4 regions of the Agrobacterium sp. 22-223-1 genome follow, and region 1 is predicted to be linked to each of the others. Evidence: predicted binding sites of a transcription regulator. Region 1 holds the regulator's gene; each other region holds the start of a gene.
What was found. Region 1 encodes LexA, which represses DNA repair genes until DNA is damaged. Its sites were predicted from a motif close to TGTTCNNNNTGTGTTCNG; they were not measured.

Region 1 (4,213 bases):
GGCGAGCTGGTGGCATTACTGGAGGACGGCAAAGCCTACACAACGAAGGCTCAGCCGCAGGGTTTCGTTTATGGTCAGTGGCAAAGGGCGCTGCTTTTGCCGGAACAGCCTGTGCCGCCGGTCTTTCTAAAGACCGAGGCCACGGCAAAAACCGTGGCTTTGACCTCGAAGGCGAAGCTTGATCCGCAAGAGATGAGTGCAGTTGCACGGCAGATGACAGCGGCCCTGAGAGACGCCGAGCCCGGTGTTTTCACCTGCAGCAAAGGCATATGGTGCGTTGCGCGCGCGGGAAGCGGCGAATGGATCATCGTTCTGGAAGATGGCCGCTTTGCTGGAAAGGCTTGCGATATTGCCGATATCGTTATCGTCTCCCGCAGAACGTCCTTTTCCCAATGCCGTTCGGGCGCACTTCTGCTGAACCGCGATATCCTGCGGCGGATCGGTTCGCTGGAAATGGACTTCGCCCGCAGCGAGCAGACAGGGGTGGTCGGCAGGCTGCGCGCCGCAATCGCCGGAATGGACAGGCCTTGGAGCGAACATCGCTATTACGACTGGAAAAGCGGCCGTTTCGATCGCGACGTGCCCGATGCCGTCATGCGGTTGCTGGCGGCATCGCAATAGAGCGCCGCCAGCATGGACCGTCAGGCCTTGATGCGCAGATCCGCGGTCAATTCGCCGATCCCGCTAATTTCCTCTTCATGCGCCGCGTCGCGCCAGACTTCCTTAAGCCCGGCCTCGTACCATTCGCGCATGGCGGGAAGGGTGAGCAGCCGGTCGCAATAGGCTTTCGCCGCGGGCGAAAGTTCCGCGCCATAAGTCTGGAAACGAAATGCCACCGGGCAGAAGAAGGCATCGACCGCCGTAAATTTCTGGCCGGCAAGAAAAGGCCCGCCGAATTTCGCGAGGCCTTCGCTCCACAGCGTATCGATGCGCTTTATATCGGCCGCAAGCCCGGCATCGCCACCCTTCGGTCTTACGCGAATGCCGACCGACATGGGGTAGAGATTGCGCAGCGAGGAAAAGCCCGCATGCATTTCGCTCGCCGCCGACCGTGACCAGGCCCTTGCCTGCTTGTCGCTCGCCCAGACGCCCTGATGTCTTTCCGCCAGATATTCGGCGATCGACAGCGATTCCCAAACCGTCACGCCCTCATCGACAAGGCAGGGCACCTTGCCGGTCGGCGAGAAGGTGGAGAAGGAAACGCCTTCGCCGAAGGGAACGAGTTTTTCATCGAAGGCGATGCCGAGCGTGCGCATCAATACCCAGGGCCGCAGCGACCATGAGGAATAGTTCTTGTTGGCGATATAAAGATCGTACATGACGTGTTTCCCCGATATGACGCGCATTTCTATACCGGCGGAGGGGCCTTGGAATATTGCAAATAATCCATGGCTCCCATAAGCCGCGTTGATGAATGGGAAGGTGAGGGCAGGGAGAAGGAGGCATATCCAAGTCACCGCCCGGAGATGAGGCGAAACACCCCCTCTCTTTACTTCCGCAGGGCCGCATTGTTCCAGGGAACAAGCCAAGATGCCTCAAAGTGAGCGCCATCTTCTCGATGACGCCCCTAGCGAAAAAAGGCGGGTTGCCAATTAATGGTAACGGCGGATCAGTCCAACCAGCTTGCCCTGGATTTTCACCCGGTCCGGTCCGAAAATGCGGGTCTCATAGGCGGGATTGGCCGCTTCCAGAGCGATGGAGGCTCCCTTGCGGCGGAAACGCTTCAGGGTCGCTTCTTCATCATCCACCAGTGCTACGACGATATCGCCCGGATTGGCCGTATTGCCGTTGCGAATGATGACGGTATCGCCATCAAAAATGCCGGCCTCGATCATCGAGTCGCCCTTGACCTCAAGAGCGTAATGTTCGCCCGAACCGAGCATGTCGACCGGCACGGCCACATCATGGGTGTTGTTCTGGATGGCGGAAATCGGCACACCGGCGGCGATGCGGCCCATGACCGGCACGGTGACCGCGCCACCGAGATCATTGGCCGGCGCCTTGGGGGCAGGGGCCGGTTCCGGCGTCTTCGGCTTGCCGAGGCTGCCTTCGATGACGCTCGGCGAGAAACCGCGCTGCGGCCTTGCACCCGGAGCATAGGCCTCAGGCAATTTGATCACTTCCAGCGCCCGCGCCCTGTTAGGTAGCCGGCGAATGAAGCCGCGCTCTTCGAGTGCGGTGATCAGCCTGTGGATGCCGGATTTGGAGGCAAGATCGAGTGCGTCCTTCATTTCATCGAAGGAGGGCGGCACGCCGGACTCTTTCATTCTTTCATGAATGAAGAGAAGCAATTCCTGCTGTTTGCGCGTGAGCATGAGGAAAACACCCTTGAGAATCGTCGTTGAAGTCGCGAAACAAATACAGAACGAACACTATATGTTCCATATGTGTTCCGCAATCCCCTAAAATTTCGTGAAGGGTGCATCGCAGATCGTGATTTGATCGTCGAAACCATGAACAAAGCAGATTTAACGATGTATGCCGCATCTTGAATACCAGAAACCACCGACCGGGGAGACCCGGCCGGTGGTTTCTGGCTGCCGATTTGCTACGCGCCGAACGTCAGTAGATCGTGAGCGCAGGAATGAAGCTGACCGCGATAAGGAGCAGCATCGCCATGGTGAAGAACGGCCACAATTCCCTCGTCGTTGCGCCGAGCGGCGCTCTGGCTATGGAGGACGAGATGAAGAGCGTGGTGCCGATCGGTGGCGTATAGAGCCCGATACCGAGATTGATCACCATCATCATGCCGAGCTGCACCCGGTCGAGCCCGATCATATCCGCAAGCGGCACGAAGATCGGTCCGAGCAGCAGGATCGACGGCGGCAGATCGAGCGGCATGCCGATGATCAGCATCAGGATATTCATCATGAGAATAATCAGGATCGGGTTGGAGATATTCTCCGCGACCCAGGTGGCGAAATGCTGGGGCGCCTGATCGAAGGTAAGCACCCAGCCCACCGCCGCGCTGCCCATGATGACGAGCATGACGACGCCGGTTGCGGAGCCGGCCTCGACGAAATTGTCGCAGAAACGCTTCCATGTCAGATCGCGATAGAAGAAGATGCTGAGCACGAGCGAATAAACGACGGAAAGAACGGCCACTTCGGTCGGCGTTGCAAAGCCGAAGCGCAGGCCGAGGATGATCAGGATCGGCAGAAGGATCGCCGGCAGGCTGCGGAATGCAAGTAGTGCCAGATCGCGCTTGCGGATGCGTTCGTCACGCACCGCATAGCCCCGCCGCACGGCAATGGCCCAGCAGACGAAGATGAAACCGACGGCCATGAGCAGGCCCGGCAGAATGCCGGCGATGAACAGATTGGCGATGCTGACGCCGCTGACCAGCGAATAGAGGATCATCGGGATCGACGGCGGAATGAGCACGTCGATGACAGCCGAGGTGGCATTGTTGGCCGCACAAAGGGGAGCGGGGTAGCCCTGGCGCTTTTGCCATGGAATGAGCACCGAGCCGAGTGCGCTCGCATTGGCGACCGCCGAGCCGGAAACGCCGCCGAACACGACCGACGAAATGACGGTGGTGGAAAGCGGGCCGCCGCGCCAGCGCTGCATGGCCTTGGAGGCGAGTTCGAGAAGCTGGGTTCCGAGTTTGCCGCCGAGCATTAGCGTTCCCGCGAGCATGAAGAACGGCAGCGCCAGCATCGGGAAAGATTGCGTCTGGTCGTAAACCTGCTGCGCCACGATCGAAAGCGGCACATAACCGTTCCACAGCACGGCGACGCCGGCAGAGATGATCAGCGCATAGCCGACCGGAACCGCAATCATCATGAGGATACAAAATGCAATGATCATCACGATGGTCATAGCGGCATCTCCTCGGTTGCACCGTGCGGGCGGGCATGCCAGCCGCCGGAGAGAATGCGCAGGCTCGCGGTTGCGGTCGTGACCGAGACCAATGCCGCGCCGAAGGCGATGGAATAATATCCGATGCTGTTGGGCAGCTGCAGCACAGGGCTGATTTCCGCGCCGGCGATCTCGGCGACGACAAGCGCCTGCTGCGCGAGAATGACGAAACTTGCGACCGTCACGAGATTGGCGAACAGCAGAACCGCCACCTTGCCGCGTTCGTCGAACTTGTCATAAATCCATTCCACCGCCATATGCGCGCCGCTCTGCGCGGCAAGGGTAATGCCGGCGACGATGAACCATGGAAACAGCATGGTCGGCAGTTCTTCCGCAAAATCCAGCCCGCCGG
Region 2 (4,213 bases), 110 kb from region 1:
GGCCGATAAAGCGCCACCAGTGCGATGATGTCCTCGATGCAGTCCGGCCGCATACCGATCAGCGCCTTGCGCATGCCGGCACTTTCCACCTGGAACACGCCGATGGTTTCGCCGCGCGAGAGCATCTCGTAGGTTTTGGCGTCATCCAGCGGAATCGCCGCGAGATCGACCTTGATGCCGCGCTTGGCAACGAAATCGACGGCGACCTTCAGCACCGTCAGCGTCTTCAGGCCGAGGAAGTCGAATTTGACGAGGCCGGCGCTTTCCACCCATTTCATGTTGAACTGGGTGACCGGCATATCCGAGCGCGGATCGCGATACATCGGCACCAGCTTCGACAGCGGGCGGTCACCGATGACGATACCGGCGGCATGGGTGGAGGCGTGGCGGTAAAGCCCTTCGATCTTCTGGGCGATATCCAAAAGGCGGGCGACGACCGGCTCCTTGTCCGCCTCTTCCTGCAGGCGCGGCTCTTCCTCGATCGCTTTCGACAGGGGTGTCGGGTTGGCCGGGTTGTTGGGCACCAGCTTGCAGATCTTGTCCACCTGCCCATAGGGCATTTCCAGCACGCGGCCGACGTCGCGCAAGGCCGCGCGTGCCTGCAGCGAACCGAAGGTGATGATCTGCGCCACCTGCTCGCGGCCATATTTGGCCTGCACGTAACGGATCACCTCTTCGCGACGGTCCTGACAGAAGTCGATATCGAAGTCGGGCATCGAAACGCGTTCGGGATTGAGGAAGCGTTCGAACAGCAGCGAGAAGCGCAGAGGATCGACGTCGGTAATCGTCAGCGCATAAGCGACAAGCGAGCCCGCACCCGAACCGCGGCCCGGCCCGACAGGAATATCGTGCTGCTTGGCCCATTTGATGAAGTCGGCAACGATCAGGAAGTAACCGGGGAACTTCATGCGCGAGATGACGCCGAGTTCGAAATCCAGCCTGTCGCGATAATCCTGCTCGGTATAGCCAGCCGCCATGCCGAGCGCCGCCAGCCGCTGATCCAGCCCCTCCACCGCCTGGCGGCGAAGCTCTTCGGCTTCGGCGTGTTCCGCCGCCTCCGGGTCGTCGCTGGCGCCGGTGAAACGCGGCAGGATCGGCCCGCGCTTCTTCAGCACATAGGAGCAGCGCAGCGCGATCTCGACGGTGTTTTCCAGCGCCTCAGGAAGATCGGCAAACAGCGCCGCCATTTCCGCCCGACTTTTAAGATAATGGTCGGGCGTGAGCCGGAACCGGCTGTCATCGGAGACGATGGCGTTATGCGCCACTGCCATCAGCGCATCATGCGCCTCGTAATCGGCCTTGGAAGGGAAAAACGCCTCGTTGGTGGCAACCAGCGGAATATCATGGTCATAAGCAAGGCCAATCATGCGCCGCTCATGGGAACGGTCATAACCGGACTGGCGCTGCAATTCGATATAAAGCCGGTCACCGAAGAGTGACTTCAGCGTCAGCAGCCGTTCCTTCGCCTGAGCAGGGTGACCTTCCTTCAAGGCCATATCCAACGGACCGCCGGAGGCGCCTGTCAGCGCGATCAGGCCGGCATTGGAGGCTTCCTCCAGCCATGCACGGGTAATATGCACGGAATGGCCGCTGCCCTCGCCTTCCAGATAGGCGCGGCTGACGATATCCACCAGCCGCTCGTAACCTTCGGCATTGGCGGCAAGGAGCACTATGGCGGGAAGTTTCTGAAGGTGGCTGTTGTGGTTGCGGCGGTCCTCCGCCGCATCCTGCATGTCGATCGACAGCTGGCAGCCGATGATGGGCTGCAAACCTTCGTCGCGCGCCTTTTCGGAAAATTCCAGCGCGACAAAGAGGTTGTTGGTATCGGTAATGGCAATGGCCGGCTGGCCGTCCGCGACGGCCTTGGACATGATTTTCTTGAGGGGCAAGGCCCCCTCAAGCAGGGAATAGGCGGAATGAACCCGCAAATGGACGAAACCGGGAGTTTTCAGCGTTTCGCCAGAGGTCTCTCCACGCACAACCGCATCGCCCATATCATCATCCTGTCATTCTGAATCGAGGGGGCGATTTTCCGATTTCCGGCGCTCAAAGTCCACCGCTTTACGGCGTCCATACAGGTTTCTGCGCCGGCGTGCCCTTCACAGGGCGGTGAGGATCACCGAAAAGCTGGCTACGAAGACAGCGATGGAGGCAAAAGCGGCAACGTCACGGATGAAATCAGTCATTGGTCTCTCCTTACTCGTTATGTTCCAACTTTGTTCTCATTTTGTTCGATTGTCAACAGGGTTTTGCTGATATTCCCCTTGCTAATGCAGCAGAATCGCCTTCGGTTCCCGCAGGGGGAACAGCAAACCCCTGACTCCAAAGCGAAAAAACCCGGAGGCAAAAACACCGCCGGGTTCGGAAAAAATTCAAATGTGGAGAACAGGCGTTCTCTGGAGGAATCGACTCGCCAGCTTGGCGCAACCCGTCCGGGAACCTTCGTTCACCTCAATTGGCGACAACGATCGTTTCGAGCACGACGGAAAGATTGACGCACGAGGGACGCGCCTCGCGCATCAAGCTCAGAAATCGACGATCTTGCCGTCGGCGAGCGTCACACGCCGGTCCATACGGGCGGCGAGTTCATGATTATGGGTGGCGATCAGCGCCGCAAGGCCGGATTGGCGTACCAGCGCCTCCAGCGCGTCAAAAACATAATGCGCTGTTTCCGGATCAAGATTACCGGTCGGCTCATCGGCGAGCAGCAGCAGCGGCGCGTTGGCGACCGCGCGGGCGATGGCGACACGCTGCTGTTCACCTCCGGAGAGTTCCGCCGGGCGGTGCTCACCGCGATGCCCCACCCGCATATAGTCGAGCAGTGCACTGGCGCGCTTGTGGGCTTCGGCCTGTGTCAGACCGGCGATGAGCTGCGGCATCATCACATTTTCCACCGCCGAGAACTCCGGCAGGAGGTGATGGAACTGGTAGACAAAACCGATATCGCTGCGGCGGATCGCGGTTCGCGTTTCATCCGGCAGGTCATTGCAGGGTGCGCCGTTAATATAGACCTCGCCGGCATCTGGATGTTCGAGAAGTCCCGCCAGATGCAGCAGCGTGGATTTGCCGGTTCCCGAAGGGGCGACCAGCGCCACCATCTCGCCGCTCTTCAATTCGAAATCAGCCTTGCGCAGAATGGAAAGCGACGTCTCGCCCTGACCATAGGTTCTCTCGACGCCAGTAAGCCGCAGCACTGTTTTTTTTGCCATATTGCGAAGCGGTCCTTATTCGTAACGCAGGGCCTGCACCGGATCGAGCTTGGAAGCCCGCCATGCTGGAAAGATCGTTGCCAGGAAAGAGAGCGTCAGCGCCATGATGACAACGGAAATGGTCTCGCTGATATCCATTTCGGCCGGAAGCTGGCTCAGGAAATAAAGCTGCGGGTCAAACAGCACCGTGCCGGATATCCAGGAGAAGAACTGCCGGATGGATTCCACATTGAGGCAGACGATGACGCCGAGCGCCACGCCGGCAAAGGTGCCGACCATGCCGATGGCCGCCCCGGTCATGAAGAAGATGCGCATCACGGAGCCGGAGCTTGCGCCCATGGTGCGCAGAATGGCGATGTCGCTGCCCTTGTCCTTCACCAGCATGATGAGGCCGGAAATGATGTTCAGCGCCGCCACCAGAACGATGAGGGTGAGGATCATGAACATCACGTTTCTTTCCACCTGCAGGGCGGAGAAGAAGGTCTGGTTCCGCTGTCTCCAGTCGGTGATATAAATCTGCCGTTCGGCGGCCTGCTCCACCAGCGGGCGGATTCCGTCGACATCGTCGGGGCGGCTGACATAAAGCTCGATGGACTGCACGAGGCCTTCGGCATTGAAATAAAGCTGGGCTTCGGACAGCGGCATATAGATCATCGAGGCGTCATATTCCGACATACCGATCTCGAAGACCCCGGATATCTTGTAGGATTTGACGCGCGGATTGACGCCCATCGGCGTCACGTCGCCTTCCGGGGAAATGAGGGTAATGTCGTCACCGGCCGTTACGCCCAGCTGGGCGGCGAGCCTTGAGCCGACGAGAACGCCATCTCCGGCCATGAAGCCAACCAGATCGCCGGTCTTGATGTTGGTGGCGACTTCCTTGACCTTGTCGATATCTTCCTGACGCACGCCGCGCACCAGAGCGCCGGAACCCGCGCCGCCGCGGCCGGAGGCGAGCGTTTGGCCCTCCACCAGCGGCAGGGCCATGGTGACGCCGGGAACGG
Region 3 (4,213 bases), on a different contig from region 1:
CGGTGCGTTCGGCGAGCTGGTCGGCGCCCACCCGCATTTCCTCGGAACCGCCACGAACTGCGGCGGAGTTGCCGCCGATGGCCTGCATGGTTTCGCTGAGCCGGGAAAGCGCCGTGTTGAAGTTATGACGCAGGCTTTCGAGATCGTCGGGGAAGACGGTTTCGATACGATAGGCGAGGTTGCCGTTCGCCAGCCGGTCCAGACCTTCATCCAGGGAATGCACGACCATCTGCAGGGTGCCGGCCTCGGCCTCCCGTTCCGCAAGATGCGCGCGGCGGGCCGTTTCGGCTTCCTCCCGCGTGCGTGATGCGGTTTCTTCCATCTCCCGCTGCAGGATGAGCTTTTCGCGGAAACTGCCGAGCGCCTGCGCCATGCGGCCGATCTCGTCCTTTCGGTCCTGATTGCCGATCTCCGCATCGAGACGGCCTGCGGCCACTTCGCCGGTCAATCCTGCAAGCTTTTCCAGCGGTGCAAAGAGACGCCGCGCGAAAAAGGCCGTGGCCGCGCACATGGCCGCCAGAACGCAAAGGCCGATCACGGCAAGCGTGCCGGCAATCGAAACCGAGCCCGCATTCAATTCGCTGCGCAGCATGCTTTCCACCGCGAGATATTTTTCCCCGGCAAAGGAGAAGGGGCGGGCATAGGCATTGGCCTCGCCATCCGCACGGTCGATCTTGGCAATCGTCATGCCCGTCGTATTCAGCGCTTGTCCATGGAAACCATAGATTGCCGGATCGAGGCCGACCAGCCTGTTGCCCTCCACGCCGATAACCTTGCCATCGGCGGAAACGATCGCGGACTGTTCGGAACTGCCGGCCGTCACACCCTTCGTGAGGATCTGGCTGAAGACCTCTTCCTTGACCCGGAAGAGGACGATGCCCTTGAACGCGCCGAACTTGACGACTGGAACGCCGAAATAAATGCCGGCTTCTTTCGTGGCGGCATCGATGCGCAGGCCGGAGAAGCTGGTCTGCGCTACGTCGTTTACGGCCTTTTCGGCATTCGCGGCACCACGCGCGAAAGCCGCGCCGAGGCCGCTTTCCGCCCAGGCGCCGCCTGTGACGGTTTCCCCGAAAGCCGATCCTTTCAGGTAAGAGTAATAGACCGTGCCTGCGGGATCGATGAAGAGAACGTCGCTGAACGGCGTTCCCTGCAGATAACCGCCAATATCCGTCTGGGTCTTTTCGTGGGTGGAATAATAAAAGCCGCTCGGGCTTTCCGGCTTGATCAGCTTTTCCTTTTCGCCAAAGGGGTTTTCCTTGACGAAGACGCGCTGCAGTTCCGCCCTCGCGTCGCCGGAGTTCTTCTGCACGGTCGCCCAGCCGCTGCGCATGGAGACGACAGCCATTTGCAGGGATTCGATCTTGGCAATGGAATCCGCCTGCGTTTTCAGCTGCTCAAGACGCTCCTGAAGCATGTCGCCGCGAAAGACGAGAATGCTCTCCATGGATTTCGACGCCTGTTCTTCGAGAACGCCGCTGCTGCTTTGATAGCCGAGAAGTGTCAGAGCCCCGGTCGAGATCGCCATCAGCGCCAGGAAAATCGCCAGCACTTTGGTGGATATGGAATGAAAACGGTTCAGCATGGCCGATGCAGCCCCCAATGCCGGATCAGTTCCCGCGCCAAGCATGTGGCGCCACCGGATGGCTGATATGGCTCAAATATTATGCTGCGGATCATCATGTCCGCAGCTCCCCTTTTTTTGGTTTTGTGGGGGAACAATGCGGTACGCGGTTTAAGCAGAGGTAAATGCTGCACTGCAAATTTGATGAATGTTGTCGTTTTGTTCACTTATCGCTGGCAGGGTCGCAGCCGGAAAGATAAGGTGCCTCATGCAAAAGACGATTCGAATCATCGGCATTGACCCCGGATTAAGGCGCACCGGCTGGGGGGTGATCGACACCCTCGGCAACAGCCTGCGGTTTGTCGCCTCCGGCACGGTGACGTCGGACGGCGATATGGATCTGGCCTCGCGGCTCTGCCAGCTGCATGACGGGCTGGCGGATATCGTGCACAGCCATCAGCCCGATGAAGCGGCGGTGGAGCAGACTTTCGTTAACAAGGATGCGGTTGCGACCCTGAAACTCGGCCAGGCGCGCGGCATAGCCATGCTGGTTCCGGCACGCGCAGGGTTGTCGGTCTTCGAATATGCGCCGAACGCGGTCAAGAAGGCCGTGATCGGTGTAGGGCACGGCGAAAAGCAGCAAATTCACATGATGCTGAAAATCCTGATGCCGAAGGCCGAATTCAAGGGTAACGATGCGGCGGACGCGCTCGCCATCGCAATCTGCCACGCCCACAATCGCGGCGGTGACAGGATGCGGCGACTGCTGGCGGCCGGTTGAATATTTAGAGTCTCATTGCAGCGGGCGGCATCATGATCGGAAAACTGAAGGGCAGCATCGAGGAAATCGGCGCGGACCATGTGCTGGTGGATGTGCACGGCGTCTGTTACGTCGCCTATTGTTCGGCGCGCACGCTGTCGAAAATCGGCTCCGTCGGGGAGGCGGTGGTGCTGTTCATCGAAACCTATGTGCGTGAAGACCAGCTGAAGCTCTTCGGCTTTCTCTCCGCGCTGGAGCGGGAATGGTTCAATCTTTTGCAAAGCGTGCAGGGCGTGGGCTCGAAAGTGGCCTTGGCCGTTCTTTCCACGCTGTCGCCCTCCGAACTGGCCAATGCCATCGCGCTACAGGACAAAACGATGATCTCACGCGCGCCGGGCGTCGGGCCAAAGGTGGCGGTGCGTCTTGTGACCGAGCTTCGCAACAAGGCTCCGGCCTTTGCGGGAGAGGCTTCCGCCTCAATCGGCCTCAAGCAGGAGCTTGGCGAAGGCGTCGCGTCCGCGCCGGTAGCGGATGCCGTTTCCGCGCTCACCAATCTCGGCTATTCGCGTGACCAGGCCGCCAATGCGGTTGCCGCCGCACTGAAGAACGGCGGGGAGGGCGGCGACAGCGCCAAGCTGATCCGGCTCGGGCTGAAAGAGCTTTCGCGGTAGGCCGGGCGCGGTACACATGGTGTTCGGGCGCGATGTTGAATTTCGTGAAGCGCCTTGGCGTGACAGTCATGATATAGCGGCGAAGACCACCTCATGAATTCGTTTAGAACAATGGAATGCCCTGAATGAGCGATGCGGACAGACTGATTTCGGCGGACAAGCGCGGTGAGGACATCGACACCACCCTGCGTCCGCAATCGCTGGACGATTTTACCGGCCAAGCGGAGGCCCGCGCCAATCTCAAGGTATTTATCGAGGCGGCCAAGAACCGTGGCGAAGCGCTGGATCATGTGTTGTTCGTCGGCCCGCCCGGTCTCGGCAAGACCACGCTGGCGCAGATCATGGCCAAGGAGCTTGGCGTCAACTTCAAGTCGACATCCGGCCCTGTCATCGCCAAGGCGGGCGATCTTGCCGCACTTCTGACCAATCTCGAGGAGCGCGACGTACTCTTCATCGATGAAATCCACCGTCTCAACCCGGCGGTGGAAGAGATTCTCTATCCGGCAATGGAGGATTTCCAGCTCGACCTCATCATCGGCGAAGGACCGGCGGCACGTTCGGTGAAGATCGATCTTTCCAAATTCACCCTTGTCGCCGCGACGACCCGTCTTGGGCTTTTGACGACGCCGCTGCGCGACCGTTTCGGCATTCCCGTCCGGTTGGCTTTCTACACCGTCGACGAACTGGAACTGATCGTCCGGCGCGGCGCGCGGCTGATGGGGCTGAACATGACCGACGAGGGCGCGCGCGAGGTGGCAAGGCGTGCCCGCGGCACGCCGCGTATCGCCGGACGGCTATTGCGCCGCGTGCGCGATTTCGCCGAGGTGGCGCGGGCGGAAGCGGTCACGCGCGAGATCGCCGATGAGGCTTTGACCCGGCTTCTGGTCGACAAAATGGGTCTCGACCAGCTCGACATGCGGTATCTGACCATGATCGCCGTCAATTTCGGCGGAGGCCCGGTTGGCATCGAAACCATCGCCGCCGGCCTTTCGGAGCCGCGCGACGCCATCGAGGATATTATCGAACCCTATATGATCCAGCAGGGCTTCATCCAGCGCACGCCGCGCGGCCGTATTCTGACCGGCACGGCCTGGAAACATCTGGGGATGCAGCCGCCGAAGGATCTTGAGGCGGCGCAGTTCCGGCTGACGCTGGAGGAGGATTGAGGGAACAAGCCCAGTGTGCCGGCATTTGATCGTCTTTGGCACGGAGATGATC
Region 4 (4,213 bases), 1.1 Mb from region 1:
GTCAGCGCCGCTTCGATAGCGGATGCGGGTATCTCGAACTGCAGCATCAAAATATCGCCTGCCGACATTTCCGCCAGGGCTTTCGCGGCGTCGGATGCGGAGACTTCACCATTGGCGGCGGGAATGACCGAGATCATGTTTTCCCCGCCTTCGCCGATAAGGATCACTGCCGTCCCCGTAGGGCCGGGCGTGGTCTTCACCAGTGAGAGATCGGTGCCGGCGTCGCGCAGCAATGTCAGCGCCGGCGCGGCAAAGGTGTCATCGCCCGCAGCCCCTGCCATCTTGACCGTGGCGCCCGCACGCCGTGCGGCCAGCGCCTGGTTGGCTCCCTTGCCGCCGGCGGCCGTGGAGAAGGTCTCGCCCGTCACGGTTTCACCGGGCTTTGGCAGGCGTTTGGCGGTGGCGACGAGGTCCATGTTGATGGAGCCGAAAACAGTAATCATGGAGGGCGTATCCGTATAGAATTCAAGCAAGGCGGCGACTTTGCCCGAGCGGATCACTCGTCGTCAACCACCCGCAACTTTGTCGTTCCCGCCCTGTTCTCGGCAAAGCGTCGGGCCTGCTCGATTTCCCCGTGCGAAGTCTCTTTTTCCGTCGGTGAAAAATCGAGACCCTCGATTTTCTGGCCGCGCGCCAGCACCTTGTCGGAGGAGATCAGCATCATGTCGATGTCTTTTTGAGCCAATCCGAAATGAGCCTGCAGCTTGCGCGTCCGGTCGTCCAGCCGCCGCACATCGTCCATGAGAAGTGCGACTTCACCCTGGATGAGATGTGCCTGCTCGCGCATGCGCTGATCCTTGAGCACGGACTGGATGACCTGTACCGACAGCATCAGAAGCGACGGGGAAACGATGACGACGCGGGCACGGTGGGCGCGCTGCACCAGATATTCGAAATGCTGGTGGATATCGGCGAAGATCGATTCGGACGGCACGAAGATGAAGGCCGTATCCTGCGTCTCGCCGCGGATGAGGTATTTCTCGGCCACATCGCGAATATGCACTTCCATATCGCGGCGAAACTGCTGCACGGCGGCGCGTTTGGTTTCGGGCGTCTCGTCCGCCTTGATGGCGTTCCATGCCTCCAGCGGAAACTTGGCGTCGATGACGAGCGGCGGAGCATTGTTGGGCATTTTGATGGTGCAGTCCGGCCGGTAGCCGTTCGAAAGCGTCGGCTGCAACTGGAAGGCTCCGGCCGGAAGCGCATCGGCAATCAACGTCTCCATGCGGGCCTGTCCAAAGGCGCCGCGTGTCTGCTTGTTGGAAAGGATGGCCTGAAGCCCGACTACGTCCTTCGCCAGATCCTGAATATTGCCCTGCGCGGCGTCGATGACCGCGAGGCGCTCCTGCAGGCGGCTCAGATTCTCATGCGTCGACCGGGTCTGCTCCGTCAGTGTTTCGCCAAGGCGCTGCGACATGCCGTCGAGGCGCTGGTTCAGCGTCTGGCTCATCTCGGTCTGGCGGGTGCCGAGCGTTTCCGCCATGGCGGCGATGCGGCCATGCAGTTCGGACTGTGTTTTGAGGAGGTCGGAGATTTCGCCATCCGCACCCGCTTTTTTCGCGCGGCTCGCCGTCACCAGCCAGGTGGTGACCAGACCGAAAACCAGAGCCGCGAGCAGCGCGCCGAAGCTGATGTCGACGGAGCCGGCCCGCAGCGCGGGATCGAGGAGAACGGAGAAATCTATGCTCATGATTAAATCTAGCAGGTTTCTTGTGATTCGGAAGATCAAAACAAGAACATTCCTACGGCGGAAATGAGTCGGGCGGGGCGGATGCCGGAGGCGGTTTGAACCTCGTGTTTTTTATTTCCTCCGCGCAAGAGATACGTTATGGGAAGCCATGACCATCAAACCGCTTATCATTTTGCCCGATCCCGTGCTGCGCCAGCAATCGAAGCCCATCGAAAAGGTGGATGCCGAGGTGCTGCGTCTTGCCGACGACATGCTGGAAACCATGTACGATGCGCCGGGTATCGGCCTCGCCGCCATTCAGATCGGCGTGGCGCGCCGCATGCTGGTGATCGATGTTGCGCGTGAAGGCGAGGAAAAGACCCCGATCGTTTTCATCAATCCGGAAATCCTCAAGGTGTCGGACGATGTCTCGACCTATGAGGAGGGCTGCCTCTCCATCCCCGATTATTACGCTGAGGTGGAGCGTCCCGCGTCGCTCACGGTGCAATATGTCGGCCGTGACGGCAAGCAGCAGACGGTCGAGGCGGATGGCCTGCTCGCCACCTGCCTGCAGCACGAGATCGATCACCTGAACGGCGTTCTCTTCATCGACCATATTTCGCGGCTGAAACGCGACATGGTCATCAAGAAATTCACGAAAGCGGCCCGCGCAAAGATCTGATCCGTCCTCTCTGGACCGGAATGGACGACAGGGCAGGGGGCGACGATGGCTCTTCGCATCATTTTTATGGGTACGCCGGAATTTTCCGTTCCCACCCTGCGTGCACTGGTGGAGGCCGGCCACGAGATCGTTGCGGTCTACACCCAGCCGCCGCGTCCCGGCGGCCGTCGTGGCCTCGATCTGCAGAAGTCACCGGTGCATCAGGCCGCCGAACTGCTGGGCCTGCCCGTGCTGACGCCGGTGAACTTCAAGGCAGAGGAAGACCGCCAGCAGTTCCGGGATTTCAATGCCGATGTCGCGGTCGTCGTGGCTTACGGGCTGCTGCTGCCGGAAGCGATCCTCAGCGGCACGCGCCTTGGCTGTTATAACGGTCACGCCTCGCTGCTGCCGCGCTGGCGCGGCGCTGCCCCCATCCAGCGGGCGATCATGGCCGGCGATGCCGAAACGGGCATGATGGTCATGAAAATGGAAAAGGGGCTCGATACCGGCCCCGTCGCGCTGACCGCCAAGGTCGCGATCGACGAGAACATGACCGCCGGAGAACTGCACGACAGCCTGATGCTGGCCGGCGCGCGGCTGATGCGGCAGGCTATGGACAAGCTGGAATCCGGCGACCTGCCGCTTGTCACGCAGGCGGAAGAAGGCGTTCTCTACGCCGCGAAGATCGACAAGGGCGAGACCCGCATCGATTTTTCGAGGCCGGCGCAGGACGTGCATAATCACATTCGCGGCCTTTCGCCGTTTCCCGGCGCATGGCTGGAAATGGACATCGGCGTCAAGGCGGAGCGCGTAAAGGTTCTGGCCTCTGAACTGGCAAGCGGCATGGGAGAAGCGGGCGCGGCGCTCGATGACGCCCTTACCATTGCCTGCGGCAGCGGCGCCGTGCGGCTCACCCGTCTGCAGAAGGCGGGCGGCAAGCCGATGTCGGCGGCCGATTTCGTGCGCGGCACACCGGTTCCGACCACAACGAGGCTCGGCTGATGCCACGTTTCCGCATGACCGTCGAATATGACGGCACGCCTTATTATGGCTGGCAGAGACAGGATAACGGCCCCTCGGTTCAAGGTGCGCTGGAGGCTGCGGTTCGCTCGTTGACGGGAGAGAGCGTCTCCATTCGCGGCGCCGGCCGCACCGATTCCGGCGTGCATGCCGTCGGGCAGGTCGTCCACGTCGATCTTTCCCGAGACTGGGAGCCCTACAAGCTTCGCAACGCCCTCAATGCGCATCTCGCCATGGCGGGCGAAGCCGTGGCTGTCCTCGATGCCGCCTCCGTGACCGAGGATTTCGACGCCCGGTTTTCCGCCCTTCGTCGGCACTACCTTTACCGCATCATCTGCCGCAAGGCCCGGCTGGCGCTGGAGCAAAAGCGGGCATGGTGGGTGTCGAAGGACATGGACCATGAGCGCATGCATGAAGCCGCCCAGATGCTCGTCGGCCGGCATGATTTCACGACCTTCCGCTCCGTGCATTGTCAGGCGAACAGCCCGGTGCGCACGCTCGACCGGCTGGATGTGACGCGCACCGGCGATCTCATCGAGATACGTGCGACGGCGCAGAGCTTCCTGCATAACCAGATCCGCTCTTTCGCGGGCACGCTGAAACTGGCGGGCGAAGGCACGATGACGCCGGAGGATGTGCGTGCCGCACTGGAGGCGCGGGATCGCAAGGCCTGCGGCCCGGTCGCACCGCCGGACGGTCTTTATTTCATGCAGGTCGATTATCCCGACGTCATTCCGCCGCGTCGCAGGTACCCTGAAGCCGATATGGCTGAGGACGCGGACTGACCGCTAAAACCCATACCGGTTCTCAGGCTGGGTAAACGCCGAGAAAACGTTGCAGCGCTTCCGACAGAAGCATGCCGG

Region 2: a site for LexA is predicted at 2,207-2,224, ahead of dnaE (DNA polymerase III subunit alpha). Genes of this name have one in related genera too.
Region 3: a site for LexA is predicted at 1,774-1,791, ahead of ruvC (crossover junction endodeoxyribonuclease RuvC). Genes of this name have one in related genera too.
Region 4: a site for LexA is predicted at 1,722-1,739, ahead of ACQZ60_RS01495 (DNA recombination protein RmuC). Genes of this name have one in related genera too.

What each region holds. Positions count from the first base shown of each region.
Region 1 covers NZ_JBNWCN010000001.1:1,379,517-1,383,729, forward strand. Annotated here, with positions in the region: gene ACQZ60_RS06840 (ComEC/Rec2 family competence protein) at 1-621, shown strand, start outside; gene ACQZ60_RS06845 (glutathione S-transferase family protein) at 642-1,319, opposite strand; gene lexA (transcriptional repressor LexA) at 1,593-2,315, opposite strand; gene ACQZ60_RS06855 (TRAP transporter large permease subunit) at 2,563-3,822, opposite strand; gene ACQZ60_RS06860 (TRAP transporter small permease) at 3,819-4,213, opposite strand, start outside.
Region 2 covers NZ_JBNWCN010000001.1:1,269,724-1,273,936, reverse strand. Annotated here, with positions in the region: gene dnaE (DNA polymerase III subunit alpha) at 1-1,994, opposite strand, end outside; gene ACQZ60_RS06315 (ABC transporter ATP-binding protein) at 2,526-3,209, opposite strand; gene ACQZ60_RS06310 (lipoprotein-releasing ABC transporter permease subunit) at 3,225-4,213, opposite strand, start outside.
Region 3 covers NZ_JBNWCN010000002.1:348,356-352,568, forward strand. Annotated here, with positions in the region: gene ACQZ60_RS13710 (methyl-accepting chemotaxis protein) at 1-1,585, opposite strand, end outside; gene ruvC (crossover junction endodeoxyribonuclease RuvC) at 1,833-2,345, shown strand; gene ruvA (Holliday junction branch migration protein RuvA) at 2,378-2,995, shown strand; gene ruvB (Holliday junction branch migration DNA helicase RuvB) at 3,121-4,161, shown strand.
Region 4 covers NZ_JBNWCN010000001.1:300,763-304,975, forward strand. Annotated here, with positions in the region: gene ACQZ60_RS01490 (ribokinase) at 1-443, opposite strand, end outside; gene ACQZ60_RS01495 (DNA recombination protein RmuC) at 497-1,690, opposite strand; gene def (peptide deformylase) at 1,839-2,351, shown strand; gene fmt (methionyl-tRNA formyltransferase) at 2,397-3,332, shown strand; gene truA (tRNA pseudouridine(38-40) synthase TruA) at 3,332-4,135, shown strand; gene ACQZ60_RS01515 (hypothetical protein) at 4,158-4,213, opposite strand, start outside.